3 regions of the Exiguobacterium sp. NPDC077395 genome follow, and region 1 is predicted to be linked to each of the others. Evidence: riboswitches for the same ligand, from Rfam matches in the RefSeq annotation. Region 1 holds a riboswitch; each other region holds the start of a gene.
What was found. A riboswitch is a leader RNA that binds a small molecule or an ion and turns the genes downstream of it on or off. The one in region 1 is predicted to bind S-adenosylmethionine.

Region 1 (10,817 bases):
TATCGTCCAGTCATTCCGGCGTGGGTCGAGAAGCTCCCGATTGTCTGGGAAGCAGAGAGTGAGTGGGCTGTTCATGATACGTACGAAGTGGTCATGAGCGAATCAATAAAAGGGAAACTATTCACGCACACGAATTTGGAGCATTCCCACGGACCCGCTGCGACGAATCTAGGGATGGCCGTCTATCGAAATGCGGTGATGTTGAACGAAATGGCTGGAGAAACGGTCTATCCGATTCGCCATCAAAAGCCGTTCACGACCTTTTGAACAAAAAAAGGGCTAGGCGAGTCGCCTAGCGGAATCAGGGGGGAATACTTGAAGTCTTGCTTGATTTGTATTTACCCCGCGCTTCGACTTTAAAACATATCAACACGTCAAAAATAATCTTTTTTACTAATTTGTACACTTTATCGAAAAAAGTATGTTATAGTAAGTTGATGAATTTAGCATAGGAGTTGTTTGTAATGGCAAAATACGAAAAAGATCAAGTATTAACAGGTAAAGTAACAGGAATTCAACCTTTCGGTGCTTTCGTAGCACTCGATGACGAGACTCAAGGTCTTGTACACATTTCAGAAATCTCACACGACTACGTAAAAGACGTAAACGATTACGTTCAAGTTGGTCAAGAAGTTGAAGTGAAAATCCTTGAAGTGGACGAAGCTTCTAAAAAGATCAAGCTTTCAATGAAAGCGACTCAAGAAGCTCCAAAACGCGAGAAGTCTGCGAAGCCAGCTCGTCGTGCGCCACGCCGCAACGAAGCATCTTCAAACTTCAAGCAAGAAGAAGCTCCAGGATTCACAGTCCTTAAAGACAAACTTGAAGACTGGATCAAAAACACAAACTTCAAGAAGTAAGTGTTCCAAGGTGACCCGTTCTAAACGGGTCACCTTTTTTGTGTTTTACAGGAATCGATGGGGCTTGTGACGAAACTGTATTTCGAATAGGGGGAGATTAGATGAAGATTGGCATCATTGGAACAGGCGGGATTGCAACGAGTGCTCACATTCCGAATTATGTAAAAGCAGGGGTGGATGTGGTAGCGGTCATGAATCGGACACGGGCGAACGGTGAACGTGTCGCACGACAGTTTAACATTCCGAACGTCTATGAAACGGTCGACGAGATGCTCACGCACGAACAGCTCGATGCGGTCAGCATCTGTACGCCGAACGCCTTACATAAAGAGCAAGTGCTTCTTGCACTAGAAGCGGGATGCCATGTGCTTTGTGAGAAGCCTCCGGGCATATCGGAAAATGAAGCGGTGGAGATGTTAGAAGCAGCGAAACGAGCGGGAAAGACGCTCCATTATGGATTTCATTATCGGCATCGTGCCGACACGGTTCTCCTAAAACGAATGATTGACGCAGGAGAGATGGGGGACATCTATGCGGCAACGGCACTTGCCCTTCGCCGACGCGGCATTCCTGGATGGGGCGTGTTTACGAACAAAGAGCTTCAGGGTGGAGGGGCACTACTCGATATCGGCGTCCATATGTTAGATCTCGCGCTTCACTTGATGGATTATCCGGAACCGAAAGAGGTTGTCGGTCACGTCGGGCAATATTTAGGGAACCGTCCGGGTGTAGGATTGATGGGCAAATGGGACCATGAATCGCTGTCTGTCGAAGACACGGCGAGAGCGATGATCACCTTCGATACGGGTGCTTCTTTGTTGCTCGACGTCAGTTACATGGCCAATGTCGAAGCAGAAGATACGATGCGTGTCGAGTGCCGAGGGACGAACGCTGGGGCAAGTCTATTCCCGCTCACACTCCATACTGAAAAACATGGGGCACTGTTTGACGAACGACCTGCCTATTTGACTGAATATGATCCGTATGAACGTCAAATTCAGCTGTTTCTCGAAGCGTGCCGAAAGGAACCGAACTATCGGCAAGCAGAGGAAGCGGTCATCCTACATCGCATCATCGATCGCATTTACGCATAAGCACGATACTTTTCATTCTTTGAAAACAGGGTATATAGTGTAGGTGTTACATATTTCTACGAGGAGGATGAATCATGCACAACTTTGAATACAAAAATCCGACGAAACTGATCTTCGGTACACATCAGGTCGAAACATTATCGAAAGAACTTGACGCGCTCGACGCGAAGAAAGTGATGCTCGTCTATGGTGGCGGAAGCATCAAAAAGAACGGAACGTACGATGAAGTCGTGGCTGAGCTTGAAAAGGCAGGCATCTCATACGTAGACTTCTCTGGCGTCGAACCGAACCCGCGTATTGAGACAGTACGTCGTGCGGTCAAATTTGCACGTGAAGAAAACATCGATGCGTTGCTCGCAGTCGGTGGAGGTTCCGTCATCGACTGTACGAAACTGATTTCAGCAGCGATTCCTTATGAAGGGGATGCATGGGACATCGTGCTCCGTGAACATATCCCGACAGAGGCGGTACCATTTGGGACGGTCCTCACACTCGCGGCAACAGGATCAGAAATGAACTCAGGCTCGGTCATCACAAACTGGGAAACACAAGAGAAGTTCGGTTGGGGTCATCCACTCGTCTTCCCAACATTCTCAATCCTTGACCCACGTTATACAGTCTCGGTTCCAAAAAACCAGACGATTTACGGTATTGTCGACATGATGAGCCACTGTTTCGAACAATACTTCCACCCGAACCATGCGCCGGTACAGGAACGCATGACAGAAGGTGTCTTGAAAGCAGTCGTTGAATCGGCACCGAAACTCGTGAACGATTTGGAAAACGTCGATTTACGTGCCATCATCTTGTTCTCAGGTACGATGGCGTTGAACGGCGTCCTTCAAATGGGTGCTGCTGGGGACTGGGCATCGCACAACATCGAGCACGCCGTATCGGCTGTCCACGATATCCCGCACGCTGGTGGTCTCGCGATCCTCTTCCCACGTTGGATGGAGCATGTATTGGATGAAGACAATGCTGCCCGTTTCGCGCGACTCGGTACGGAGGTATTCGATGTAGAGCCAGGTGAAAACGACTTGGAGACTGGAAAACGTACAATCGAAGCGATTCGTGCATTCTTCGACCAACTCGGTGCGCCAAACTCACTCCGTGACTACGATATCGATGAGTCGACATTCGATGCGATTCTCGATTCTGCGATGAAACGTGGCGCATTCGGTCGTTTCCGTACACTCGAACGCGAAGATGTCGCGCACATCCTCGAACTCAGCAAATAAGGCAATTTATTGCCTATTTTGCAATAATGATTGAACGAATCTAGCGTTTCCGTTTATGATGGGTCATGTATGGCTCTTTTACGAGCGATTTAAAGGAGGAAATGACATGTCAACTGTACGTTTCGATTATTCAAACGCGCTCTCATTCGTAGGGAAGCACGAAATCGACCAAATGCAAGAAACGGTAAAAACCCTTCACTCGGTGATTCACGAGCGGAGCGGTGCCGGAAGTGATTTTCTTGGGTGGGTCGATCTTCCGACCGAATACGATCAAGATGAGTTCGCACGAATCAAAGCTGCGGCGGAACGAATTCGCGAGAATTCAGACGTTCTCGTCGTCGTCGGAATCGGAGGATCTTACCTCGGTGCCCGTGCAGCGATCGAAATGCTTCAACATTCGTTCTTCAACGTATTGTCAAAAGAAGAGCGCAAGGCACCACAAGTATTCTATGCGGGCCACAATATCTCTTCAACGTATATGAGAGAGTTGCTTCAAGTACTTGAAGGCAAAGAGGTCTCAATCAACGTCATCTCAAAATCAGGAACGACGACAGAACCTGCGATTGCATTCCGTGTCCTCAAGCAGTTCATGGAAGACAAGTACGGTCAAGATGGAGCGCGTGAGCGGATCTATGCAACGACAGACCGTGCCCGTGGTGCACTCAAGACATTTGCGGACGCAGAAGGATACGAGACGTTCGTAATTCCAGATGATGTCGGTGGACGTTTCTCTGTCCTCACGCCAGTCGGACTTCTTCCGATTGCCGCTGCTGGAATTGATATCGATGCATTGATGGAAGGGGCACGTGACGCGCAAAACGCTTACAGCTCACCAGAATTGGCTGAAAACGAAGCGTATCAGTATGCAGTCGTACGTAACGCCCTTTACGCGAAAGGCAAATCGATTGAGATGCTCGTCAACTATGAGCCAGCTCTTCACTACGTGTCAGAATGGTGGAAACAACTTTACGGTGAGTCAGAAGGAAAAGACAACAAAGGAATCTTCCCAGCGGCTGTCGACTTCTCGACGGATCTCCACTCGATGGGGCAATACATCCAAGAAGGTCGTCGTGACTTGTTCGAGACGGTCATTCGTGTGAAAGAAGTCCGTCACTCGATGAACGTCCCAGAAGACGCTCAAGATTTGGACGGTTTGAACTTCCTCGCAGGCGAAACGATTCAGTTCGTGAACGACAAAGCGACAGAAGGAACACTTCTCGCACACACTGACGGCGATGTACCGAACTTGGTCGTCGAATTGCCAGAGATGACACCGTATCACCTCGGCTACTTGTTCTACTTCTTCGAAAAAGCATGTGCGATGAGCGGATACATCCTCGGGGTGAACCCGTTCAACCAGCCAGGCGTCGAAGCTTACAAAGCGAACATGTTCGCGTTACTCGGTAAACCAGGGTATGAAGAACAAAAAGCAGAGCTCGAAAAACGTTTGAATCAATAAGAAAACGAATCGGTCCGCGCGTCGGATCGATTTTTTTGTTTGAAACTGGGTGAAGACAAGGTAAAGTGAGAGTAGACAGGGGAAAGAAAGGGATGGACTATGAAGACATTCAAGGATTACTATCATAATCAAGTCGAGTTAAGCTTCACCCATTATCCGTTCTCAGACACGCCGCTCCACGTCTGGGTCGTCGCCCGATATGAAGACAAGTGGGTATTGACGAAGCATAAACAGCGCGGACTCGAGTTTCCAGGAGGGAAAGTCGAGCCAGGAGAACACGAGGACGATGCCGCTATCCGGGAAGTGTACGAAGAGACCGGTGGAGTCGTCAAAACGTTGCGCTATTTGGGACAGTACCGTGTGTTAGGTAGAGGTGATACGGTCATCAAAAACATTTATTATGCGGAGATTGAGCGATTCGAGGATCATCCTGCCATTGACGAGACAGATGGGGCTGTCCTGATCGATGCCTTGCCGGATAACTTATTGCGCAATCCACGCTACAGCTTCATGATGAAAGACCGTGTCCTACCAGAAACGATGAGGGTTCTCTATGATCAAAAACTGGTTTGACCGAATCGATGTGTTACCACCCTATGCGGGTTACCGAGTGACACGAGGATGGTACACGACGACAGATGGGGAAGAGGTCGTGGCGTATTCGATTGAGCCGAAACGATCAAATGGCCAAGTGTTGATGTACTTACGAGGAGGAACGGCGCGAATCGGGGATGTTCGTTTACCACGTCTCATGCAGTTTGCATCGCGGGGCTTTCATGTCGTCGCCCCGGTCTATCGTGGCAATCACGGCGGGACGGGAAAAGAAGACTTTGGAGGAGAAGACTTAGAGGATGTGCTCTCGCTATTCGACCGTGTCCACATGAGTGGACGACCGGTTCACGTCCTCGGCTTTTCAAGAGGGGGCATGATGGCCCTCTCGCTCGCTTCCGAACGACCGGTCACGACGGTTACTTCATGGGCTGGCGTGACAAACCTCGAGTGGACGTATGAAGAACAGCGTTCGATGCGGAAGATGTTACGTCGGATGACGGGTGGGGACCCCGAGTCTGCAGAATCTGCGTATGTCGACCGTTCTCCGCTTTACAAGGAATGGGTCGCCCCGACACTGCTCATCCACGGTACGGACGATGAACAAGTTCGCTTACGTCATGCGACAGCCGTCGCCGAGAAATTAGGAGAACAGGCAGAGTTTTGGGTGCTCCCGTTCGGTCACCAGCTCCCGTTTTGGGATAAATGGGAGACGACCGAACAAGCGATGGATTGGATGTTGCGACAGGAAAAAGCACTGACTCGATAAAAAATCGAGTCAGTGCTTTTGTGTTAGATGACGAGTGGTCCGGCTGCGATGACGGACTCACTTGCTTTCGTGAAGCGAGTGAAGTTTTCTTTAAATTTCATGGCGAGTGCTTTTGCTTCGACGTCGTAACGAGCTGGGTCGCTCCACGTATCTCGCGGATTGAGCACGTCGCTCGGTACACCATCGATGGCTACAGGAATCTCGACATTGAAAATGTCATGTTTCATCGTTTCGACATCACGGAGCTGGCCGTTGACGGCGGCATTGACCATCGCACGCGTATAGGCGAGTTTCATGCGTGAACCTTCGCCGTATGCTCCACCTGTCCAGCCCGTGTTGACGAGGTAGACATCTACATCGTGCTCTTCAATCAATTTACCGAGCATATCCGCATAACGCTCTGGAGCGAGCGGAAGGAACGGTGAACCAAAGCAAGTCGAGAACGTCGCTTGTGGTTCTGTGACACCACGCTCTGTACCGGCAAGCTTAGACGTATAACCAGACAAGAAGTGGTACATCGCCTGTTCTTTCGTCAGTTTGCTGATTGGTGGCAAGACACCATATGCATCGGCCGTCAAAAAGACGATCGTATTCGGATGACCGGCACGTGATGGGAGCATCGCGTTGTCGATGAATTCGATCGGATATGCTGCACGCGTATTTTCAGTCAAGGAAATGTTCTTGTAGTCCGGCGTACGATCTTCATTCAATACGACGTTTTCAATCAATGAACCGAAACGGATTGCATCATAGATTTGTGGTTCGTTCTCACGCGACAAGTTGATCGTCTTCGCGTAGCAACCGCCTTCGATGTTGAAGACCCCATCCGGTGACCATCCGTGCTCATCGTCTCCGATTAAGTGGCGCTGTGGATCAGCTGAAAGTGTCGTCTTCCCAGTTCCCGACAACCCGAAGAAGAGTGCCGTTTCGTTTGCATCGTTGACGTTTGCCGAACAATGCATCGATAAGACGTTTTGCTCAGGTAACAAGAAGTTCATGACGGAGAAAATTGATTTTTTAATTTCGCCACCGTATTCTGTTCCCCCGATCAGAATCGTGCGCTTGGCGAATGAAACGAGAATGAATGTCTCTGAGTTCGTGCCATCTACTGCAGGGTCTGCTTTATAACTTGGTGCATAAATCACAGTGAACGGGTCGAACGCACCTTTCGTTGGCCATTCGCGTAAAAACAGCTGTTTTGCGAACAGACTATGCCATGCATATTCTGTAATGGCACGGACCGGTAACGTATAGTGCTCATCGGCACCAGCAGACGCTTCGAGGTAATAAAGTTTGTCTTTCTTTTCTAAATGGTTCAGTACTTTGTCGAGAAGTGCTGAAAACTTCTCTTCCGCGATCGGTTGGTTCACTTTTCCCCAATCGACAAGGTTGTTGCTGACTTCATCTTGGACGACGAATTTGTCTTTCGGTGACCGTCCGGTAAAAGCACCGGTGCTGACAGATAAAGCCCCGTCTTTTGTCAGTACACCTTCCCCATTTTGAATGGCTTCTTCCACCAGTTCTGGAACCGTCAAGTTCCGTTTCATGTCGGCACCATTAATTAATTCTTCGATTTTCAGGAGCGTTGTCGCCATCCTGAATCCCACCTTTCCCCTAAATAGATGTGGATGAAATCCGCATACTTCCGCGATTACGATTAATCAGTATGACATTTTTAATTATATGTGACACACTAATTAAACACAAGCGTTTCTTCTCTCTAAGTAAGCGCTTTCTTACAAAGACAGTTTATCACATTCTCTTATCACAAGGTGTTAAAAAACAGAAACGAATTTAAAAAATGTTTGACGATTCACAAACAGAAATGTTTTGCAAGTCAGTGAAAACTTTAACGAATTCGTCCGATTCCCTTGACATAATCGAGCGTCATTTATATGATGGTTTTCGTAACGGATACTCTTATTCTGAGCGGTGGAGGGAACAAGGCCCTACGAAGCCCAGCAACCGTCCGACATGAAGTCTTGTGCGGAAAAGGTGCTATCCTGAAGCGAAGCCATTAGCTTCGAACGATAAGAGGGTAAGGAAGAACGATTCAACCTTTCCCCATGTATGTCATCGGGGGAGGTTTTTTTCATTACCGTCCCAAAGCAACGCGTAAGGGGAACGAGTACCGTCCACATATCACCCTTATTATAGGAGGTTTTTTGAATGTCAAAATTGAACCGTCGACTTTTTACTTCAGAGTCGGTTACTGAAGGACATCCAGATAAAATTTGTGATCAGATCTCTGACTCGATTTTGGATGCCATTTTAGCGGAAGACCCGAATGCCCGTGTTGCGGCAGAAACGTCTGTCACAACGGGTCTTGTACTCGTAGCTGGTGAAATCACAACGTCAACTTACGTGGATATCCCGAAAGTTGTCCGTGAAACAATCCGTGAAATCGGATACACACGCGCGAAATATGGTTTCGATGCAGAAACATGTGCAGTCTTGACGTCGATTGACGAGCAATCAGTAGACATCGCACAAGGTGTTGACCAAGCTCTTGAAGCACGTGAAGGTCAGATGACTGAAGAGGAACTCGATGCAATCGGAGCAGGTGACCAAGGTCTCATGTTCGGATACGCGACAAACGAGACACCTGAACTCATGCCGCTTCCAATCTCATTGGCGCACAAATTATCACGTCGTCTTGCTGAAGTTCGTAAGAACGGTACGCTTGATTACCTCCGTCCGGATGGTAAGACGCAAGTAACGGTTGAGTACGATGAGGACAACAACCCTGTTCGCATCGACACGATTGTTATCTCGACACAACACGCAGAAGAGATCACACTCGAGCAAATTCAAGAAGACTTGAAAAAGTATGTCATCGAAGCAGTCATCCCGGCTGAACTCATCGATGCTGAAACAAAATACTTCATCAACCCGACTGGTCGCTTCGTAATCGGTGGACCACAAGGAGATGCAGGTCTTACAGGACGTAAAATCATCGTCGATACGTACGGTGGATACGCTCGTCACGGCGGTGGCGCATTCTCTGGTAAAGATCCTACAAAAGTTGACCGTTCAGCAGCATACGCAGCTCGTTATGTAGCGAAAAACATCGTTGCAGCAGGACTTGCGGATAAAGCAGAAGTTCAACTCGCTTACGCGATTGGGGTAGCACATCCAGTATCAATCGCTGTCGACACGTTCGGCACTGGTAAATTGAGCGAAACAGAGCTCGTTGAACTCGTTCGTGAGAACTTCGACCTCCGTCCAGCAGGCATCATCAAGATGCTTGACCTTCGTCGTCCAATCTACAAGCAAACAGCAGCTTACGGTCACTTCGGTCGTACAGATATCGAACTCCCATGGGAGCAAACAGATAAAGCAGCAGTTCTTGAAGAAGGCGCGAAGCGTTTCGCGTAATCAACAAAAACGACCTTTCCGCGGAAAGGTCGTTTTTTTATGTTCAAGTCGTTGGTGGTGTCTGTTTATTGTCATTCGATGACGAATCAGTTGAAGTGGTTTCTTGTCCAAGCGCGGTATCCTTCGCTTCGACGACTTTTTCACCGATGTCTTGTAAATCTGATTTGGCTTCTTGAGCCGTCTCGACGATTTTATTGACGTCTTCTTTGACCGTATCGACTTCTCCGACGACTTTTTCATATACGTTTTGGACGTCTGTGGAGACTTCCTGTATCTTGCCGGAAGCGGTCTTTACTTGTTCAATGACTTGAGATGCTTTCCCGGCTGGATCTTGCTTGACTTCATTCACGATGCCACCGACCGAAGATTTTGCATTCGTAAGCGATTGTTTCGTCTGCTCCCGATTCGAGGAGCTAAGTAAGGCGAGGAGACCACCGACGAGGGCACCGAGTAGCATCCCGGTCACAACGCTGATTTTTGGACCCCCTGCATCCAATTGATCAAATTGACGGTTCGGATTCTCTGTTTGTTCGATTTTCGGGTCATGCTCTAATTTTGGTTCCATGTTGTTCCACTCCTTCATGTGATTGGCATTGCTAGTCTTATACCCTAGTCGATTGCGGACATAACGTTTTCTTATGAATCGTCACGAAAAAGAAACGAATGGCAGGATAAAAACGTGACGATAGGGAATGATACAAATAGATTGGCCAAAAGGGGGAAGCTGTCATGAACATGAGGGAAGCAGTTCCAGAAGATGCAGCATTAATTCGAACGATTGCACTTGCGACGATTTCAGAGGATGATTTGAATCGTTTGAAAGCGATGGAGCGCGCCTATCGACAAGAAGAGATTGTTCGAGCGATCAGTTCGAGTGAAGAAGCACGAGAGCAATACTTTATCGTCGGCGAGTTCGAAGAAAATGTCATCGGATTTTGTCATGCCATCGATCGCGGTGACATGTGGGAGATGCTTCGTCTTTATCTTCACCCTGATTATCACCGAAACGGATATGGAGCAGCTTTTTTAAACTATCTCCAATCGAAAAAAGAACAACCGATGGAAGTGTACGTTGAAAATTCAAATGACCAAGCGATTGCGTTCCTTTTGCATCAATCGTTTAAAGAAGTGAATCGGGTCCAAGAAGAGGTATACGACCAGCCGATGGAACTCATTCATTTACGATATCATCCGAGCTAAGCCTCCAGACGGATTTTCTTCAAACATCAGTTGCGGCTGATGTTTTTTTGATACAATACATATAGTCTAAAAATGAGGTGACGGCAGCATGACATATGAAGAAGCACGAAAAGGGGTCATCGTCATCGTGTACCCGCTACAGTTCACGTCTCGGATTAGTGAGAACTTTATTCGCCGACTCCAAGACGAGTACGAAGTAATTGTCGTCCGTGACCAATCGGTCGGATTGACGGCAGATGACCATAAACAGCTCATCAAGCGAGCGTTGCGTGA
Region 2 (10,817 bases), 380 kb from region 1:
AAGTGACGGCCACATTCGACGGCACATGTATCACAAACCTGTGCGCACAAGGCGACAATTGGTTTAGAGAAGGCCGAATCTGTTTCTAAGGCTTTCAATGCGAGCGAACAGATGTCGGAACACTCACGTGTCAATCGGATGCATTCAGTGAACATGTGTAAATCTTCTTCTTGTAAACTTTTTGAGAAGCAATGGTTACAAGCGCGCATACATTCAATCACGCTCGCCAATGTTTCTTCTACAGATGTGCGTTCCATCAAAATTCCCCCTTGTATGAAAAAGTCTATCTTTCATTACCCGTTCATATAAAGGTTGAATCGCACCATACCAATAAAAAAGTCACATCTCTTAAGAGATGTGACAGATTAATGGAGCATAGGGGGCTCGAACCCCTGACCTCTACGCTGCCAGCGTAGCGCTCTCCCAGCTGAGCTAATGCCCCGTTCGAAATCATTATATCATCGTAGTATTCGACATGGCAATTCCCTTTTGCAATTTAGGTTTATAAAATTGGAGACGTGGGAATTTCATGTTAGACGTTATATTAAGAAAGCAGGTGTGCTTTATGGAAATGATTCTTTTGGCACTCTTACCGGCACTCATGTGGGGAAGTATCCCACTTATCGTGTCGAAAGTGGGAGGAAAACCGATTCAGCAGTTAATCGGAACGACCATTGGGGCGATGATCATGGCGGCCGTGATTGCCCTCGTATTCCGACCGGAATTCACGACACTCGCCATCGTGACCGGATTTATCTCAGGGGCGTTCTGGGCGCTCGGTCAATATTTGCAGTTCCAATCGTTCCAAATCCTAAGCGTCTCCAAAGCGATGCCAATCAGTACAGGAATGCAGCTCGTTGGAACATCACTCTTTGGGGTCATCGTGCTCGGGGACTGGCAGACGACGACAGAGCTATGGTTAGGATTTTCAGCGCTCGTCTTGATCATCATCGGGGCGACGATGACTTCGTATCAACAGAAAAAAGACAAAGATAGCGCCGGTGCGTTGAAGAAGGGGTTACTCGTCTTATTCGTTTCAAGTATCGGTTACGTCACGTATGCGGTCTTGACGAACTACTTTGAAGTAGAAGGCATCACCGCGATTCTTCCACAATCGGTCGGGATGTTCATCGCAGCACTTCTCTTCAGTCTTCGTGAGAAGGACGTCAAGAAAATCGATTCACGTACGTTCAAGAATATTTTAGCCGGGATTGCCTGGGGGATCGGGAACTTCGGTCTCTTCGTCTCGAGCGGAGAAGTGGGGATTGCGACTTCATTCGCTTTATCTCAATTGAACGTCGTCGTGGCGACACTCGGTGGGATCTACCTCTTAAAAGAGGAGAAGACGACAAAAGAACGCGTCTATGTCTTTATGGGAATTGGCTTAATTGTCGTTGCCGGATTTATGCTTGGGATTGCCAAGAGCTAAATTTCGATGATGAAATGATAAGAACCTTGAATGCGCACTCGTGCTAGCGTGCCATTCAGGGTTTTTGGTTACCGATATTAAGGGAGAGCAGGAGATGATGTGACCGATAGGGAAGTAATCTCATGTTGCGTTCGTCATATAGGAGGGGCAGCGCATTCGTGATTGATTAGAAAAATGTAGAATAAAGGGGAAACGAATCATGGAATCAAATTTAGTGACGATATCAGCGCTCGTCGATGCACCAATCGACACTGTCTGGAAACTGTGGACAGACCCAGATCATATTAAACAATGGAATCATGCGTCTGACGATTGGCATACGACCGAAGCGGAAAACGATTTACGGATCGGTGGGAAGTTTCGTAGTCGGATGGAAGCAAAAGATCAGAGCATGGGCTTTGATTTTGAAGGAGTGTATGAAGAAGTTAAAGTAAATGAGCTCATTCAGTATCGTCTTGACGATGAACGGAGAGTTAGAATTTCATTTGCTTCAGAAGGGAATCAGACGAAAGTGATCGAGGTATTTGATACAGAATCGATGAATCCGGTTGAATTGCAACGACAAGGCTGGCAGGCAATTCTCGATAATTTCACTCGATATGCAAATGGTAAGAGTGTATAAAAGATAAACAGATGCTTTGAACAGCAGCTCCCTTTTCAATGATATGAACAAGGTTTTGGAGAATACTGAGCGATGCGATGATTTTGAGTGGTGTTTAAGCGTCTTTCATCAAGTTGGAGTAAATAAATCTGTGCACATGGTCCGTTGTGGTGGGCGCTCATATACGTGCAAAATGGGCTTGTCCGAATTTGTTAGTAGAGTTTCGTCAACTAAATTATTTCGTTCATTCTTTTCTCGATGCGTTAGAAGTCGCTCAGCTCGAACATTTTCCTGTTGAATGTGCGCTCAAGTTGACTCGCTGTACCTTCTTCAAATCGATAGGGAAATTCGAAAGGACTCATATACTATTGGGGAGATTTAAAAAAAAGAGGGGTTCGGTCATCAATTTTTGGTGGCTAGACCCCTTTTTTGCACTTCCGCCGATGATTTTGGCGATAAACTTCCGTAGGTGGACTGAATGGACTTTTTGAGAGAAGTCGTTCTGTAGAGAATGGGAAGAATTTTAGACGTGATGAACGAATGACTACTTGATGACTATACGTTCGAAGGATTGGATCGGTTCGTCCGGACGGTGTTCTCGTTCTCGGGAGTGATGGAACACTCCGAGTGGATGCGTGTGTCGCCGATAAGAAATATATTTCTTACCTTTCCGACGGGAGGCACGGAACGCAAGAGAAAAGTCAAATACAAGGATTTGGGCCGTCTGCTTACGCCCTAATTGAAATTAAGAGCGAAAAGTGTAAATTGATCATAGTGAGTTCTACTAGATATAGTCAACATAAGATCCGGTATCAGCATATCCATAAACTCGAATAGCATCTTCAAGAATCTTTCCAGGAACATGAACTTTTTCAAGGATATCTAAAAGGTCTTTTCGGAGTTCCTCGGTATCTGCCTTGATTTCTAACCATTCAATGTATTTGTAGTCCCCAAGTCTGAAATGATAATACCACTCAACATCCCACATTGAAATATAGCCGGTTTCAATATCTTTTGTCCGCCATTGGAAGTGAGTAGGAGTATTGCACATTGCTTCTCTAATTTCTTCCCACTTTGTATTATTCATCACTGGATGGGAGTAATAAGAGGTCATTTTAACTAAATCAGGCGAGAATTCTCCCTCCTCTAAGCGTCTCGGGGCGTAGCCCAGCGTAGGCGGGAGATGAATCGCCCGGTCCAATAGTCTTCTCCTCCTGTGACAGATATGACGAACAAAAGTTCGTGATTCCGTCAGATTCTCCCTCCCCCTCCGCGGGTAACGGATGAGGAAGACACATCACGATCTGCTGGAGGGAGAAGGGACGGACATGCTGAAAGGTTACACATACAGGCTCCACCCGACGCCTGCACAGGCCGAGTTCCTCATCAAGACGATCGGCTGCGCCCGGTTCATCTACAACAAGCTGCTCGAGGACCGCATCGCCATCCGCGAGGAGGCGAAAACGGGGAGCGGAACGAGACGGAAACCGGCGACACCCGCCTCCTACAAGCCCCTGTTCCCGTTCCTCGCCGAGGCGGACAGTCTCGCGCTCGCGAATGCGAAGCTGAACCTGGACACCGCGTTCGCGAAGTTCTTCGCCGGGACGGGCGGCTTCCCGAACTTCAAATCGAGACGACGGTCGCGTGCCTCCTACACGACGAACAACCAGCATGGCACGATCCGCATCGAGTCGGGAAAAGTCCGTCTGCCGAAGGTCGGGTTCGTGCGGTTCACCCAACATCGCCCGTTCGAGGGCGTCATCCGGTCGGCGACGGTCTCGATGACCAAGACGGGCAAGTTCTTCGTCTCCATCCTCGTCAAACAGGACGATGAACCATGGATCCCAGCCGAGCACAAGGTCGGGATCGATCTCGGTCTGGAACACTTCGCCGTCATGACGAACGACGCGATGGTATCGGAGAAAATCGAAAACCCACGTTTCCTTCAACAATCCGAAGCGAAGGTCAAGAAGGCGCAACGGGCGCTGTCGCGAAAGAAGATCGGAAGCAAGAATCGTGAAAAGGCAAAATTACTTTTGGCCAAGAAACACGAAAAGATTGCCAACCAACGCAAGGACTTCCTTCACAAACTGTCAAGACGGATCGTTGACGAGAACCAAGTCATCGTCGTGGAGACATTGAAATCGAGCAACATAATGAAGAACCGACGCTTAGCCAAATCGGTTGGCGATGTCAGTTGGTACGAGTTCGTCCGTCAACTCGAATACAAATCAAACTTCTACGGACGGACGCTCATCAAGGCAGACCCTTGGTACGCATCCACTCAAATCTGCTCCACTTGCGGAGTAAAGGGCGAGAAGAAGGCGATGGACGTGCGTGAATGGACATGTGTCTGTGGCGCGCATCATGACCGTGACATCAACGCGAGCATCAACCTATTGATGTTGGCCGACTGACAATCCTTCAGGGCAGGGACTGCCCAACGAGCTTGGTAAACAACCGTGGCTAATAAGAGCACGGTCTTCCCAAGAAGCTCCCACTTCAATTTGCAAAGCAAATAAGTGGCGAGTAGTTCACTCATTCTCCTCTTTTTTCAACTTGCGTTGTCTAATACGCCACATCATCGACGTTATAAACGCCGCCCATCCACCGAGTACAAGGATATAAATTGCCAAGAATAACACAAATTCTCCATAGTCTTCGAGCTTTTCAAATGGATTTTGAATAATCATCGGTTCGGATAATATACCGACCATCATCAATGGAATGAAGAAAAGAAAGAAACGTTTCCAAAAGTAGTGTTTGTATGGTTGTGAGAATGTCTGCTCCATAATCGTGTACCTCCTCAATTTAATTACACTTATTTACATATATGATAGCATATTCTCAATTAATGTTGGATGATTGGTCTTTATTTTTTAGGCAAATTCAATTGAAAAGAGGGTGGCCAATTTGTTCAGCCACCCTTCAGTCAATTCATTCACTTGTTACAGCCAGTTCTCCAGTCCCGAACGTCGCGCTGAACGCACGGCACCAGATGACGACTGTGTTGTACTCTTCTAGATTCACATCCGCAGGGACTAAATAATTTTGATTCCCGATGTTTCCTTTTAACGATCCTAGACTGACGCCTTCGGTTGTCTCTTGTCCTGGCTTCGTCAAATAGACAAATAAGTCAGGTCCGTTTGTCGTCTCAAACTCCTCAAATCGGAGGTACGTCCCGTCTTCTGCCTCGACGGAGCGAATCGTGCCCGTCGTTTCATAATTTTTCTCCCCGTCCATGAACACACCCGCTACTTCGGTTTGACTCGGTTGTGCTTCCGGTGTCTCAGTTGTCTCTTCCTCTGTTTCTTCTTCTGAAGCAGGCGTCTCAACAGCTGTCGGTGGTAATCCTTCATCGACGGTCTCTGTCAAGAAAAGCGGTGAGATGAGCCACCAGGCGACGGCGATCACGGCTACGCCGATCACACCGATGATAAGTTTCGTACTTGTTTTCATGTATAAGTCCTCCTTTTCGGATGTATGAACCATTAATAGCCTTTTCCCGATTATTGGGCTTATAAAAGACGCGAATGTTAAAATTCGCGTCTGATGACCGTTATACGGTTTCGGTCCAGTTCTCTTCGATGAACGTGTCCCGTCCTGAGATGGCCCGGTCTTCTTTATAGTGTTTCGGATTCTTTTTATGGTAATCCTGGTGATACTCTTCCGCTTCGAAGAATGTCGTCGCCGGAGTGATTTTTGTGACAATAGGTGCCGTGAAGCGACCACTTGCCGCTAATACGTTTCGACTCGCCTCAGCCGCGATTCGTTGTTCCTCCGTGTGATAGAAGATGGCTGGGGCATACTGTGGCCCGCGGTCTTGGAATTGACCACCTTCATCGGTCGGGTCGGTCTGAATCCAATATAGCTCGAGGAGACGCTCATATGAAAACAGAGATGGATCATATGTGATTTGAACGACTTCTAAATGACCAGTCGTTCCAGTTTTGACTTCTTCATACGTCGGATTGTCGATCTGTCCGCCCATATAGCCGGATACGATTCCTTCAATCCCTGGTAGTTCTTCAAAAGGTGTTACCATGCACCAAAAACAGCCACCTGCAAATGTTGCTTTTTCCATCTTGTCGTTCCCTCCAAATCGTATTTCAACAAAAAAAGCGCTCACGTCGGATGACATGAGCGCTCTCGTCATATCGTCCAAGGTTTCCCTTGCTGGTCGTAGCACCTTGCCAATGGCAGGTTGCTGTGAAGTCATGGAGCCAGATCTCTCGTTCACTCTTGATATCGATATGTAGTTGGTGAGAGCATCATACCACCCTCAAAATACTTTCGTCAATGATTCGGTTTTCGCTTCAACTGAAAAATCGTCAAGACGATGATAAATCCAATCAACCCAATCGAAATGAACGGACCATACGGCACATTTTCTCCGTATAACTGCAAGAAAAATAGACCGAACACAGCGAGTAGAACGAATATGTAGGAGCGTGTCATAGGAACCTCCTGTTTTTTCTTAAGTGTAACAAGAACACATCGACTTGGCGATACGAAAAGGAAATCAGGCATAGAGCACGAATAAAGTGGGAGAGATAAAGGAGGAATGTAGGATGGAAGAAATCCAATTACATGAACTGACGATTGAACGTGCACATCGTGGGTATAAAGAAGGACAATTCACGGCACGAGACATAACAGCGTATTATCTTAGAAGGATTGCTGCATTTAATGAGCGACTTCATGCCGTGATACAGGTAAATCCGGACGCCCTGTTCGAGGCAGAGGCGGCAGACCGGGCCTATAAAAAAGGAGTACGCAAACCGCTCCTCGGCATCCCCGTCTTAATTAAGGACAATATCGAGACAGCCGGTCTGATGCGTACGACAGCAGGTGCCGCCGCCATGCGACATCATTTTGCAGGTCGAGATGCCGAGCTCGTGAAACGATTGCGGGATGACGGGGCCATCATTCTCGGAAAAGCGAATCTGTCCGAGTGGGCGAACTTTTTAACGGAAGATATGCCGAATGGTTGGAGTGCTGTTGGCGGACAAACGAAGAACCCTTATGGCGACCAATTAGATGTCGGGGGATCGAGTTCTGGATCGGCTTCGGCGGTTGCGGCAAACTTGACACTCCTTGCCGTTGGATCTGAGACGAGCGGCTCGATTGTACACCCGAGTGTGCATAATAGTATCGTCGGAATCAAGCCGACCGTCGGCTTGATCAGTCGTTCAGGCATCATTCCGATCTCACGTTCTCAGGATACGGCTGGACCGATGGCGCGTACCCTTCGTGATGCGGTCGTTGCCTTGCAGACAATGTGTGGTGAAGATTCGGCTGATCCTGCGACATGGGAAACTCCAGTCGGACCGCCTTATGTGACATGTCTCGATGTCCGTCAAGCGGTCGGGATGCGTGTCGGATTTATCAAGCCAACTATTTCAGACGAAGAAGTCGGGTTGTATGAACAGGCACTTCGATTGTTGCGTCAAGCCGAGGTTGAACTCGTCGAGATCTCGTTACCGAAACACGATGCATTAGAACAGGCAGATATTTTGTTTGATGAATTCAAGCTTGGGATTGAGGCGTATCTTGCGAACACAACTGTGTCATTTAAGACGCTTTCAGACTTGATTGAATGGAACGCGGACCACCCCGAATCGATTCCGCACGGGCAGACCATCTTTGAACAGTCAGATGCACGTTCAGGGCGTCTCGTCGAAGCTAGTTATCTCGACCGTCGGATTGATGATGTTCATTTCGCAAAAGTGGACGGAATGGATGAGCTATTAAAAGGGCAAAAACTGGACGCGATCGTCCTGCCACATGACATGAACTATGACATGGCTGCGAAAGCAGGACACCCGACAATCACGGTCCCTTATAAACGAAAAGAGAGTGGGGCCCCGTTCGGTCTATCGTTCACGGGAACGAGCTTTGCAGAACGAGATTTGATTCGTGTCGCTTATGCGTTCGAACAGTTCATCACACGACCGACGCCTCCAGATTATTCCTAAGTTGCACCCGTCTCTGACGTCCGCTACAATGGTACGTATGCGGATTAGAGAAAGGACAGGTTAGAATGAAATCATCTATATACGGGTTGACGTTCGATCAGCTCACAAACGAGTGCACGGAAGCAGGATATGGTGCCTTCCACGCACGTCAAGTCTGGGACTCGCTCTACATCGACCGGGTCAAATCGATGGACGCGTTGAACGTCCGTGACGAAGTACGCGATTACTTAACTGAGAAATACGTCATCTCGACACAAGAACTGTTCGTCAAACAAGAAGCGGGCGATGGAACGGTCAAATTCTTACTTAAATTGCATGATGGTCACTATATCGAGACGGTGCTCATGCGTCATAAATATGGTCGCTCGGTCTGTGTGACGACACAGGTCGGTTGTAACATCGGCTGCAGCTTCTGTGCGAGCGGCTTGTTGAAAAAGACACGTGATTTGACAGCTGGTGAGGTTGTCGAGCAGATCATGACTGTCCAACATTTCCTCGATGAAGAAGGAGAAGGGGACCGTGTCAGTCATATCGTCGTTATGGGAATCGGTGAACCGTTTGATAACTTCGATAACTTGGTCGACTTCTTGCGCGTCGTCAAAGATGAGCGTGGTCTTGCAATCGCCCCACGTAAAATCAACGTGTCGACGAGTGGTCTTGCGGACAAGATCTATAAGTTTGCGGACCTCGACTTACGCATCAATTTGGCGCTATCTCTTCACGCGCCGAACGATGAGCTTCGTACACGCATCATGAAAATCAACCGGGCGTTCCCGCTTGATAAACTCATGCCGTCGATTCGCTATTACGTCGAGAAGACGAATAAACGAATCACATTCGAGTATATCTTGCTCTCGAAAGTAAACGATTTACCAGAACACGCGGAAGAACTCGCGGACTTGATTGAAGACATTAAAGACAAGTCTTACATCAACTTGATTCCATACAATCCGGTCAATGAACATATCCAATATGAGCGAAGCACACCGGAAGATATCATGGCGTTTTATGATATCTTGAAAAAGCGTGGCGTCAATACGGGTGTCCGTCTCGAACACGGGACAGACATCGATGCAGCTTGCGGTCAGCTCCGCAGTAAGCATATGAACGTCGAAGGCGCGAAGTAATCAAATGGCCTCTCCGAATTTTTCGGGGAGGCCATTCGCTTATCGTTTTTGTCCGACATATTGAATCACAGCTGATTCACCGTGATGAAGTCTTCCTTCTTCTCGCCATACGACATTCTCATTTAAAACGAGAGGAATGAAATTGTCTTCGAGTTGGTGGAACATCTCTACAGTGTAAAGAAGTGGGGCGTCTTTTGGTCCACCTGTCCTGTAGGCGAGTTGATGTGTAGAGTACACCTCGGTCAGGAATACGCCACCAGGTCGCAGTGTTTTTTGAATACCGGCGAGCACCTTTTCTCTGACATGTGGAGGAAAGTGGCCGAAGATGCAGATAACTAGGTCATACGTTTCTTGCGACCAGACCGCTTCATTCAAGTCAATCTGCTTCGTCTGAAGGGAGACGTTTCGTGAAGTCGCCAAGCGCTTCGCTTTTTCGAGTCCCACTTTCGAAGCGTCCCACATCTCGACGTCGAAGCCGAGCGTGGCGAGCCAGACTGCGTTTCGACCTTCCCCCTCAGCGATGGCCAATACACGTTTTCCTTCGATTTGATGAGAGGTGATCCATTTTTGTAAAAACTCGTTCGGCTCTGTCCCATACACATAATCCTCCGAGCTAAATCGTTCATCCCATTTTGACAAGACATTCACTTCCTCTCTACTTTTCTTTCACTATAGCAAATCGAACAAGTGACGGTGAAAATCCATCACGATTTTCCGAATTCATGCATAGTCCAGATGGGAGAAGGGAATAGATTTCTGAACTAATGGATAGAGTGGAGGCTAAGTAATGGAGAGAGTAGATGCGTCGCTGTGGATTCGGGTACGAAATACGCTTGGTGAAGGTCCTTGTTGGGATGCTGAGTTAAAGCGTTTTTATTGGGTAGATATCGAAGGTCATACATTATGGTGGTATGACGAGCGAGAAGACGAGATTTCTTCATTCGAGGTCGGAAAACAGGTCGGTTTTGTCATACCAAAAGTGACGGACGGTGTCGTCCTTGGATTGAAGGATGGAATCTATGAATGGGATGAAATTAATCGAGATCTAAATAAGATTGTCGAGTTGGATGACCCTGATGGTCGATTACGTTTCAACGACGGGAAAGCCGATCCATATGGTCGCATTTTTGCAGGTACGCTCCATCTTGAGGATGAAGAAAACGAAGCGACATTGTATCGAGTCGATCGAGATGGAACGACGACAACACTCTTGGATGAATTGACACTTTCGAACGGGTTGACATGGTCGCCTGACCATTCCGTATTTTATCATATCGATACACCGACTGAAAAAATTCGGAAATATGATTTTGATTTGAAGTCAGGAACGCTCTCGAACGGAGAGGTCGTCGTTGATTTTTCCGAGGAAGAAGGTTTTCCTGACGGGATGACGTCCGATTCTGAAGGCTGTCTATGGATTGCACATTATGCTGGTGGAAGAGTGTCACGTTGGGACCCATCGACAGGTAAAAAATTATTGGAAGTGCATGTTCCTGCGCCGAATGTCACTTCATGTGCCTTTATCGGGGATGGGCTTAATCGATTAGCCATCACGACGGCTCGTGAAGGAATGGATGAAGAGGCACTTTCCGAATATCCGGATGCGGGATCGGTATTTATTATCGACACAGAAGTGAAAGGAATGCCATTGTATCGTTTCGGTCGCTGAGGAGGAAATACGA
Region 3 (10,817 bases), 430 kb from region 1:
AACGTCTCGAACAACTCGCGACCTTCGTCTGTCGCTTGAAGTTCGACGACACGGCGGTCACGTTCGCTGCGTTCGCGAGAAATCAACCCTTTTTTCGTCAACTCATCAGCGAGTGCTGTGATCATCGAAGCTGAAAACTGAAACTCATTCGACAAAGCAGAGGCGATTTGAGGACTCTGTTGACAAAGAGAACGTAGAATGAAGAATTCATTACGAGTCAAATATTGTGAGAACATCGAACGGAGATTTTTTTTCACTCCGCGATAGTTCATCCGGATCCCACGTTCAGCATCAGCGACGAGCTGACGACGTGAAGCAGTTGGTACAGGTGTTGTCATCCTCGAAACTACCTCCTAGTGATAATATTATTCATATATACTTCAGAACATAGAAACATTCTACATTAAAAACATGTTGTCTGTAAAGTTATAAAGGCTCGTCTTTCGCACGGATTTGTTGAATGATTTCCTCATAATGTTTCAAATCTGGATAGAAACGTCTAAAGAAGAATTCAATCTGCGGATCATCACCTTCTGCCAATAGTTTGGCCAGGACAGCATAGACGACACCCATCCCTTGTCTTGGTAAAAGGGAAGAAGGGAGTAAGGTCGAACATTGAATGGCTTGCGTGAAGTAGGTCGAAAGCGTGTCGTTCAAATCTTTGAACGTTCGAATATCTGCATAATGGAACATTCGAGTCAGTTCCACGATTGCCGAAAGATCAGTTTCAAGCAACCATTCGCTTTGGAAGATGGCTTGATCCAATTTTTCAACGGTTTGGTCGTTGGCAATATAATAGTTTAAATTGTCCCGAGTAATAGCTACTTTCTCAGGAGAATCGAGGATTTGTTCAACTGTTTCTTGTTCAAATGTCCTTAGTTGTTTACGGATGTTCACAAATTCAGAGTCAGCAATCTCGAGAAGCCCAGCGACACGACTGAAACTACGCTTGATTTCAGGAGGGACAGCATTCGGGTTTTTGTAACCGAGGTCATGCTCGATTTCAGCCCAGGCATGTTGTAGAATCGAGCGGACCTGAATCTCCGCTTCTTTTTCTGCAAAGCGTCGGTACTCCCCAAGGGCAAGTCTTTTTTCGCTTAGTTCCACGACATAATGCACTGATAAGTAACCGAACTCATTTGCATCGAGTAAAGTCGATTTATCAATCGATTGTTCTCGATCAATGGTAAACTCGTCCTCTAATATTTGTGCGACTGCTCGAACATCATCATGAAAGTATGTGACGATCCGGATCCCGGCAAGGTCTTGTACGTCACGTAACGAACGGTATTGGTATGGTTTACGCGAGAGTTTGGCATAGAGACTGTCCGCTTCTTTCGCTCGGGCGACAATCGAATGAAACTGGATCCCGGCTTCCGTCAATAATTCACTGAGGAGCGCTTTCAGTTTTGTGGCAAACGCTTCATAATCTTCTTTTTCATTCAAGTATTCCAGCATGATTGTATTCAGATCTTGTTTAGGCACGTCACTCACTCCTTTTCGCTGTCCTTAGTATATCATCTCCATCACGAAACGATATGGTAGCATATATACAGAGGGGGAATGAACATGAACCATACATTTCGGTCATCTGAGAGAGAAAAGCTGGAGATCATCGCTGGTTTATTGCAACAGGCGGATTATCGGATATCGCGCATCCGAGAAGATGGGAATCAATTCGTTGTGACCGCGCGCATATTGGGGCGGGCTACCATGGAAGGGGAACGTGAGCGCATCGAAGGAATCGTGCAACATTTTGATGTGGAAGAATGGACTTTTCATGATTAAACGATGACGATTTATGTTTACCACCTCATTTTTCGGGAATAACAAAAACAGTGAAAACCATGACTGTGAACGTTTAGGAGGATGGGGCATGTTAGAGACAAGGGTAGTAAATGATATGACAACGGTAGACCATGAAGTGAACGAGATGGTCTCAGGAGGGTGTGTGAACGAACACATCTACTTATTCGCCAAAGACGAAGAATTGACGATTCGACTGGCGGCAGAAGCCGGTGTCCAACCGTACCGAATCCCTGAGAAGGGAATGTTCGAGTCGTTGCTCTCGAAATTTACGAGCAACTCGGAAGATCGCATGGAACAGATGGAAAGCCTCGGTCTTACGAAAGAGATGGTCGACTCACTCGAGCGCGAAATCAAAGATGGAAAAATCGTATTAGTCTGTGATAAATGACAATGGACCGGAAGCCCGGTCCATTTTTTAGTGTTTTGTTTGATAATAGGCATTCACGATTCGTCGCAACGACTGCTGGTCGAGGCGAAGTGGAGAGAATCCCGCATCTTTTAACAATTGTTTTGTGTTTTCATCATGGAAGGTGATGTTTCGATTCAAATATGGATTGAATACTTTCACCATGTCGTTAAATGACTGTTCGACAGCACTGAGTGTAGACGACGGCGTCTCCGTAATCGTCAAATGCGGGAAAGAGAGCGACTCCTTCATATAATCGAGCATTATCTCATTGTGCGGTGGCTTATCATTCGTAACATTGTAAATCGTGCCCGCTTTCGCATGCTCGATAGCGGCCAGAAGTACATCCGCGACATAATCGACCGGAACAAGATTCGAGGTGCCCGTCGCCGATCCGATTAAACGGATGGATTCAAAATCATGACCGCGGCGCTCCAATTTCCGTTTGAACAGCTCGAGTGCACGCATATAGCCATACATCGTGAACTTTGAATCCGCTTCTCCGGTCTTCGAGTCACCAACGATGATGGCTGGACGGAAGATGGATACGTCGAGTTCATCCCGCGATTGCCAGACAGCCTGTTCGGCATGTGCCTTACTCTCTTCATATGGATTTAAAAAGGATTGGGATACATCATATAATGTCTCGCCGCCGACTTCTTTTGCCCCGAGTGTATAGGCGGTACTTACATGGAAAAACCGAGGAACGTCAATCAACTTGGCCAATCGAAGAGCTTCTTTCGTCCCCGTTACATTTGTTTCAAACAATTCATCGCGTAACTCTTCATCAAATTTGACGAGTGCTGCCATGTGTAGGAATAAATCCATTTTTCCTTTATGTGAATCGATAAATTGTTCATTAGCACCGAGTGCGTGTGCCGTCAAATCGCCAGGCAACACATCGATTGATTTTCTTTCTTCCACCGTGAACTGAGCATTTACTTTTTCCGGTGTTCGGGCGAGCATGCAAATCCGATGCCCCCGTTCAATCAACTCTTTGGCGAGTCGACCTCCTAAAAATCCAGTTCCACCAGTCATAAAAATATACAATCGCGTTCTCCCTCTCTGTGACATTCTCCATCCATCATATCAAGTCTTACGTCATGTAGCCACTTTGCGTCTTTCAAAATTTCATGTTTAGAAAAAAACGAAGTCGGTTATGAACTATAGAGAAGCGTACGAAAGGTGCGTAACGACAGCTTGCCTGTCAAATCCATTGAAGTGAGGTTTTTAAGAATCATGGCAAATCTATTCGGAACAGACAAGGATGACGTAGCAAAAAAGCAACAAGAAATTGAGAAAACGGTACAAGAGAAAAATATTACCCAAATCCATCTTTACTTTTCAGATGTCCTCGGTGATTTGAAACTCTTGACCCTTTCGGCAAAATTGTTGCCAGAGGTTTTTGAAGGAAAAACAATGTTTGATGGCTCTTCAATCAACGGATTCTCTTCCATCAAAAACTCCGACTTATTCTTGAGACCGGATTTAGATCGTCCACGTTATGAGCAAGATGGTGATGAGAGTATTTTGGCGTTCTTCTGTGATGTTTGTACACCTGAGGGTGAGCGATATGAATACGACCCACGTAATGTGTTGAAGGATGCACTCGAGCGAGCTGCACGCGATGGCTACTCGGTTTTCGTCGGCGCAGAGCCTGAATTCTTCATCTTTGATGAAAATGGAGAGTTTTATGATGAGGCCGGTTACTTCTCGACTCGTTCAGAAGACAAAGGATATGAAGTACGTCAGCATATTGCAAACCGCTTGAGCAATGTCGGATTCAACATCGAGGCGGTCCACCATGAGGTCGCTCCGGCACAACATGAAATCGGAATCAAATATGACGATGCACTCCATACGGCAGATAACATTCAGTTCTTCAAAGAAATCGTCAAGATTGCGGCGAAAGAAAAAGGGGCATCTGTCTCGTTCTTACCGAAGCCGTTGCGTGACGTGAACGGTTCTGGGATGCATTTGAACATCTCGGTATGGAAGAACGACGAAGCGGGCAAGGCGACAAACAACGCGTTTGATGAGGCTGACGCCGATTATGGCCTCTCTCAAACTGCTCGTCATTTCATCGAAGGGATCTTAAAGCATGCCCGTGCGACGGCCATCTTCACAAACCCACTCCCTGAGTCATATGAGCGTCTCGTTCCTGGGTTTGAGGCACCGGTCAATATTTGCTGGAGTCCGTCGAACCGTAGTTCGATGATTCGAATCCCGGCTTCTCGTGGAAGTGCGACTCGAGTAGAGGTCCGAAACCCTGATCCGAGTGCAAACCCATACTTGGCACTTGCTGCCCTCATTTACGCTGGTTTAGAAGGAATCGAGCAGAAGCTCGAACCGTCTAAGCCGAACGAGGACGACTTGTTCGAGTATTCAGCGAAACAAATCGAAAGCCAAGGAATCGCATCTCTTCCTGCGACATTCCATGAATCAATTCAATCGCTGAAACAAGACAACTTCCATGATTACTTTAACCACAATATGATTGACCGCTACTTGTCACTCATTCAAGTACGCAAATAAAAAATGACGCCAGCCGATCGAATCGGCTGGCGTTTTTGATGATTAGTGGATTCCGCGCATATATACTTTGATTTTTGGTGCGAGTGCGAACAGAATCAAACTTAAGATGATGGCGACTCCGCCGATGACTCCGAAATAGAGCATCTCATTCTCTGGTGAGTAGAACTTGACGAGCTGGGCATTGATCCCTTGTGCGGCAGCGTTCGATAAGAACCAGAGTGACATCGTTTGAGCAGAGAACGCAGCGGGTGCAAGTTTAGTCGTAGCCGACAAACCGACCGGCGACAAGCTCAACTCGCCCAACACTACGATAAAGTAACTCAAGACGAGCCAGAGCGGGTTGACGAGGGCATCCGGACCGCTGAAGTAAGCAGGAAGTAGGATGACCAAGAAACTGATCCCTGCAAACAAGATCCCGAAAGCGAATTTCGTCGGGATACTCGGCTCTCGGTCACCAAGGCGAACCCACAGCCAAGCAAAGACCGGTGCGAGCAGGATGATGAAGAGCGGGTTTAACGACTGGAACCATGCTGGTGACAATGTAAATCCGAAGAATTCAAGGTCAGTCCGTGTATCGGCATAACTCGCAAGGATCGTTGCCCCTTGCTCTTGAATCGCCCAGAACATGACGGAGGCGATGAAGAGCGGGATATAGGCAATGATGCGTGAACGCTCAACCTCTGTCGTCTTCGGACTGCGATACATGATGATGAAGTAAACTGTTGGAATCGCGATTCCGAACACCCCGACGAGCGAGATGAATGTGTTAATCGTAAACCAGCCGAGTGGAATCAAAATCGCAAGTAAGATGGCGATTCCGATTGTGACAAGGCTGACGATTCGAATCGTTTTCTTTTTCTCATCAGGAGATAACGGGTTCGGTACGTACGAGCCAGCAAGGCCAAGGTTCGTTTTACGTGTCAATACGAAGACGACGAGTCCAACGAACATCCCGATGGCAGCAAGGGCGAAGCCCCAATGGAAGCCGTAGTCTTTTTGAACTTGTCCAACGATGAGCGGTGAAATGAACGCGCCCAAGTTGATACCCATGTAGAAGATACTGAATCCAGCGTCACGACGGCGATCCGTTTCACTATACATATCTCCGACAATACTTGATACGTTTGGTTTCAATAAACCCGTACCAATAACAATCAACGCCATGGAGATGAATAAGAAGACGACGCTACCTGGAATCGAAAGGACGATGTGCCCGAGCATGATGAACACACCACCGTAGAAGACCGCACGTGACGTCCCGAATACTCTGTCCGCAAGCCATCCCCCAATGACCCCTGACATATAAACGAGCGCACCATAGACGGACATGATGGACAGCGCGACATTACGGTCGAGCCCGAGTCCACCTTCAGAAACCTCATAGTACATATAGAATACGAGGATGGCCCGCATGCCATAGTACGAGAAACGTTCCCAAAACTCCGTGAAGAATAGGGTGAACAACCCTTTCGGTTGTCCGAAGAAGCCTTTTTGTGGAACACTGTCCACGATTGTCTGTTTATCGATCCTTTCCATGAAAGATCCCTCCTTAACCGTTTTATCATAAAAAGGATTATTATGATTGTAAAGTGAATTGAATGATAATTTCAAATTTTAATAAGAATGAAAAGAATGAAAAGACCACACTTTCTAAAAAACAGAGAGTGTGGTCAATGAGTGATTACGCGGATTTTTGCTTTGCTTCTGTCGCTTGAACGTGACGTCCGAGTTGCCAGTAAATAATACCTGACAGACAGCTCGCGCCGCCGATCAAAATCAGTGCGATATGCCCGGCACGATTATCGAAGAAGACGCTTGCGATAATCGGTGCCGTCACACCGCCGATCAGCCACTGGACACTCGCAGCCCCATTGTAGGCGCCGCGCATGTTCTCTGGCGCAATCAAGGCGATGAATGTCTGTTGGACAGGGGACATGATCATCTCGCCAAACGTGTAAAACGCGTAGACGGCGAGTAAAATCCCGACGAGTGGGAGATAAGGAACGTCGAGAGCGTACAATGCTCTCGGGACGATTGCAATCAAGACCATCCCAATCCCGAATACGGTAGCTCCAGCAAACATGACTTTCCCAAAAGGCTTATTCCCAAGCTTCGATGCAATCGGGAACTGGAAAAGAACGACGAGGATCCCGTTAAGTGCCAACAAGTAAGGGAATGGGTTTTGTTGATCTGTATACGTCGGGAGCGACTCTTTCAAAAAGAGCGGCAACATACTTTCGACGACCGAGAACCCCATTGATATGAATATACCCGCAAAGATAAAGATCAGAAACACGCGGTCGTTATAAAATACGCGCAACACTTCACGGTTGCTCGGGGTCTCATCTTCCGTGAACTCCGGCAACGACTCGTGAATAAATGCCCCAAGCACGAGGGCATATAATCCAAAGATGAAAGCAGCCGCAAAGAAAATGAGCTCCCTGTCGATAAACAGTACCGCACTCCCGAGAAGCGGTCCGAATGCGGCTCCGATGTTATGCCCCATTCGTAAGAGGCCGAACGCCTCGTTCATATGCTCGGGTTCCGTGACATCAGCGACCATTGCACTGGCAGCGGGGTGGAACAATGAATTGGTCAAGCCGAGCATGGCATTGAGTAAGAGCAACGGCCAAAACGAGTCGGCGAACGCAAAACCGATGAGGGCGAGCGCGTCACCAACGATGGCGATCATCATGATTGGTTTGCGTCCGTATAGATCAGCAAGCCGTCCCCCAATCATCGAGCCGAGGAGCGCCATGATTGGTCCCGTCGCCATGATGATTCCGACTTGAAGATAGCTGTCTAACTGGTCACTATAATAAAGGACTAAGAATGGGGCAATCATGAACATCATGATTCCCGTGATCGTTTCTCCTAAGAAACGTATCCAAATGTTGCGGTCGAGTTGCTTGAGTGATTGAAACATACAGGTCACCTGCTTTATTTAATTTTAGACACAAAAGGGACGTCATATGCATGAAGGCATACGACGTCCCACGTTGTTTATGCATGCCTAGTTAGGCAGGCGTCTTAGATATGAATCAATCGAAGAGGTGCCTGCCAATCAGTATGAACTTGAATGAATGGTTTCGAAGATACTACTGACATGGGAACCTCTCCTTTCTGTTAATTGTTGTTCTTCTCTTCAACTGTATGACACATTTCATCAATGTGTCAACAAATTATTGGGAGGATTTAGAGTAATTCATTTAAATTTTTTCGATTCAAACGATAATCAATCAGTCTAGACAAGACGACTTGAATCATCGCCGTGATCGGAACGCTCACAAACATGCCGACGAGACCGAATAGACTTCCTCCGATGATAATCGATGTGATGACCCAAAACGGAGTGATTCCGACGCTGTCACCCAAAATCTTCGGCCCGAGCCATAACCCGTCAAATTGCTGCAACAAGAAGATGAACAAGAGCACCAATACGGCGGTGAACGGATCATAGAAGTAAGTGATGATAAACGCTGGAATCATCCCCAGTAGCGGACCGACGTATGGGATAAAATTGAGCACCCCGACGATGACACCAAGAAGTAACGCGTATGGCGCCCCGATGATTAAGAGTCCGATGACAGCGAGAACACCGATGATCAGACAATCGAGTGATTTACCGATGATGTATCGTTTAAAAATGTAGTCCATCTCCTGAAAGATATCGATTGTCGTCTTCGCAGTGCCCACTGGTAAGAGCGCGTAGAGAAGGCGTTTGAACATGCGAGCGAAGACTTCTTTGTCTTTTAACAGATAGATGGAGATGACAATCCCAATCAAGAAGTTGATCAATGTCATCGTGAAACTAGAGACATAACTGACAGAAGAGAGGACGGCCGTCTCGACCCATCCGGAATAACGATCCTCGAAGCGTGCAAAATCAATCGCCTGGGCGATCGTCGCATTATAGTCTTTCAAGTAATTGTTTACATCACCTAAGAACGCATCGATTTGACGGATGTAGACGGGTAACTCCTCGATGAGTGATGAAAGACTCGAGTAGATCCGCGGGAACAACGTGACGACCGAGATCGCTAAAATCCCGATAAACGTGATATAGACGATGAGCAGACCTTGATATCGCTTCAAATGGAACCGTTCTTCAATATAAGAGAGTACGGTGTTGAGTAACAAAGCGATGGCAATCCCCATGATGATTGGGGTCAGTAACTGAAACGTGTACTGCAAAACACGTGAGATGGTATCCGGTTCACTGATGACCCGCCATAAGACGAGTAAAATCAGACCGATCACACTGAGTTTCCAAATAAGTTGACGATTAAGCTCCAATGCTCTATCCCCTCATACAAATATAATTTTTCTACTCTTTTACTATGAATGTTTTTTGAAAAGGATTCAATAGATGTTCACTTTGAAAAAAATGTTTGACACCGTTGGAAATGTCTGGTTAACTTAGGGACATACAAAAATTACATAGCGAATAACACTTTCTATCAAGAGAAGCGGAGGGACTGGCCCGATGAAGCTTCAGCAACAGATTGCAAAATACTGTGCTAATTCCAGCAAGGTGACCTTGAGAGATGGGAAGGTGGTTGACTACATACGTCTGTATTGAGCACCCCTTTCCTCAGAAAGGGGTGTTTTTTCGTATCAGGAGGAAGAATCATGGCAGACAGACGTTCACAATTATTAAAATCCTTACCGACGCAACACTTCGTCGGATTAGCAGAAGAGGTCGCAGCGGTAGAGGCAAGCGGGAAGAGCGTTATCCGACTCGGGCAAGGGACACCCGATTTACCGACACCCGCTCCAATCTGTGAGGCGCTCGAACGTGCCATCACGGACCCGACCACACACCAATACGGTCCATTTCGAGGACAGACCCGATTGAAAGAGGCGGTCGCATCATTTTACTCTCGTGAATATGGTGTCGAACTCGACCCGGAACGAGAAGTCGCCATCTTGATTGGTAGTAAATCAGGTTTGATCACACTCCCACAATGCCTTCTCGAACCAGGTGACGGGATTTTGCTCCCGAACCCGGGTTACCCGGATTACATCTCTGGAGCGAGGCTCGCAGGTGCGGAAATCATCGATTTGACGTTAAAAGAGGAACACGGCTTTCTTCCGGACTATTCAACACTCGACCCGTCCCACGCGAAACTCATGTATTTGAACTACCCGAGTAATCCGACTGGGGCTGTCGCGACGCCGGCATTCTTTGAAGAGACCGTCGCGTTTGCAAAGAAGCATGATGTGATGGTCGTCCACGATTTCGCTTATGGAAGCATTGGGTTCGACGGTTATGTTCCCCCGAGCTTTCTTCAGGCAGATGGTGCGAAAGAAATTGGAATTGAAGTATACACGATGTCGAAGGCGTTCAATATGTCGGGGTGGCGTGTCGCGTTCGCGGTCGGAAATGCCGATATTATTGAAGCCATCAACACGTATCAAGATCACGTCCACGTGTCTGTCTTCTCAGCCATTCAAGAGGCAGCGATTGTGGCGTTAGAATCTCCGCGCGACTTACGTGATGACCTAGCCTCACTTTACGAAACAAGACGAAACCGATTGATTAATGGGTTACGCCGGGCGGGGTGGGAGATTGAGGCACCGAAGGGTTCGTTCTTTGTATGGGCGAAAGTACCTGAGGGGGATGCAAAATCGTTCTCGACAAAGTTACTCCACGAGGCGGGTGTTGCCGTCACACCAGGCTACTTCTTCGGAACAGAGGGAGATCACCACATCCGTTTCGGTCTCGTATCGTCTGAACAGAAGATTGATGAAGCGGTAGAACGGATTGAGAGACTGTTTGCAGCCTATGAGGAGGTACATTTGTGATTCGTCAGGCCGTGCTCGAATATGACCATTCGCATGATGCGCTCGAGAACCTTCATACGTTGATTGGAAACCGGAAGGCACTCGTTTTGAAAGGATCGAACGGATACGGTGAAGCGGTTCGCGTGTTCCCTCGTCTAGCAAATCTTCCGAGTGTACAGTTCAACGGGGAATGTTCAGACGAAGAAGTAAATCGTTTGAATGCCTATCGACCAGACGTATGGATTGCCGTCGGCGGAGGTAAATTGATTGATACGGCGAA

Region 2: it holds a riboswitch for S-adenosylmethionine, as region 1 does, so the genes downstream of both, msrA (peptide-methionine (S)-S-oxide reductase MsrA) here and metK (methionine adenosyltransferase) in region 1, are expected to answer to the same signal.
Region 3: it holds a riboswitch for S-adenosylmethionine, as region 1 does, so the genes downstream of both, ACQKD4_RS06295 (aminotransferase class I/II-fold pyridoxal phosphate-dependent enzyme) here and metK (methionine adenosyltransferase) in region 1, are expected to answer to the same signal.

What each region holds. Positions count from the first base shown of each region.
Region 1 is NZ_JBNNHU010000001.1:789,073-799,889, forward strand. Features, by position in the region: gene ACQKD4_RS04025 (lysine N(6)-hydroxylase/L-ornithine N(5)-oxygenase family protein) at 1-267, shown strand, start outside; gene yugI (S1 domain-containing post-transcriptional regulator GSP13) at 465-857, shown strand; gene ACQKD4_RS04035 (Gfo/Idh/MocA family protein) at 959-1,951, shown strand; gene ACQKD4_RS04040 (iron-containing alcohol dehydrogenase) at 2,026-3,189, shown strand; gene ACQKD4_RS04045 (glucose-6-phosphate isomerase) at 3,296-4,648, shown strand; gene ytkD (RNA deprotection pyrophosphohydrolase) at 4,748-5,221, shown strand; gene ACQKD4_RS04055 (alpha/beta hydrolase family protein) at 5,202-5,966, shown strand; gene pckA (phosphoenolpyruvate carboxykinase (ATP)) at 5,990-7,561, opposite strand; SAM riboswitch class I at 7,884-8,003, shown strand; gene metK (methionine adenosyltransferase) at 8,136-9,344, shown strand; gene ACQKD4_RS04070 (hypothetical protein) at 9,388-9,909, opposite strand; gene ACQKD4_RS04075 (N-acetyltransferase family protein) at 10,074-10,544, shown strand; gene ACQKD4_RS04080 (alpha/beta hydrolase) at 10,633-10,817, shown strand, end outside.
Region 2 is NZ_JBNNHU010000001.1:1,172,995-1,183,811, forward strand. Features, by position in the region: gene ACQKD4_RS06010 (four-helix bundle copper-binding protein) at 1-257, opposite strand, end outside; tRNA gene ACQKD4_RS06015 (tRNA-Ala) at 370-442, opposite strand; gene ACQKD4_RS06020 (GRP family sugar transporter) at 566-1,429, shown strand; gene ACQKD4_RS06025 (SRPBCC family protein) at 1,629-2,051, shown strand; gene ACQKD4_RS06030 (DUF6678 family protein) at 2,815-3,231, opposite strand; gene tnpB (IS200/IS605 family element RNA-guided endonuclease TnpB) at 3,359-4,447, shown strand; gene ACQKD4_RS06040 (hypothetical protein) at 4,565-4,822, opposite strand; gene ACQKD4_RS06045 (DM13 domain-containing protein) at 4,968-5,489, opposite strand; gene msrA (peptide-methionine (S)-S-oxide reductase MsrA) at 5,590-6,114, opposite strand; SAM riboswitch class I at 6,183-6,282, opposite strand; gene ACQKD4_RS06055 (hypothetical protein) at 6,327-6,488, opposite strand; gene ACQKD4_RS06060 (amidase family protein) at 6,602-8,008, shown strand; gene rlmN (23S rRNA (adenine(2503)-C(2))-methyltransferase RlmN) at 8,074-9,135, shown strand; gene ACQKD4_RS06070 (methyltransferase domain-containing protein) at 9,175-9,774, opposite strand; gene ACQKD4_RS06075 (SMP-30/gluconolactonase/LRE family protein) at 9,923-10,804, shown strand; gene ACQKD4_RS06080 (hypothetical protein) at 10,817-10,817, shown strand, end outside.
Region 3 is NZ_JBNNHU010000001.1:1,214,676-1,225,492, forward strand. Features, by position in the region: gene ACQKD4_RS06250 (MarR family winged helix-turn-helix transcriptional regulator) at 1-338, opposite strand, end outside; gene ACQKD4_RS06255 (GTP pyrophosphokinase) at 427-1,485, opposite strand; gene ACQKD4_RS06260 (hypothetical protein) at 1,570-1,788, shown strand; gene ACQKD4_RS06265 (general stress protein) at 1,877-2,197, shown strand; gene ACQKD4_RS06270 (SDR family oxidoreductase) at 2,225-3,265, opposite strand; gene ACQKD4_RS06275 (glutamine synthetase family protein) at 3,455-4,750, shown strand; gene ACQKD4_RS06280 (peptide MFS transporter) at 4,793-6,286, opposite strand; gene ACQKD4_RS06285 (MDR family MFS transporter) at 6,432-7,676, opposite strand; gene ACQKD4_RS06290 (AI-2E family transporter) at 7,946-9,046, opposite strand; SAM riboswitch class I at 9,205-9,304, shown strand; gene ACQKD4_RS06295 (aminotransferase class I/II-fold pyridoxal phosphate-dependent enzyme) at 9,383-10,558, shown strand; gene ACQKD4_RS06300 (iron-containing alcohol dehydrogenase) at 10,555-10,817, shown strand, end outside.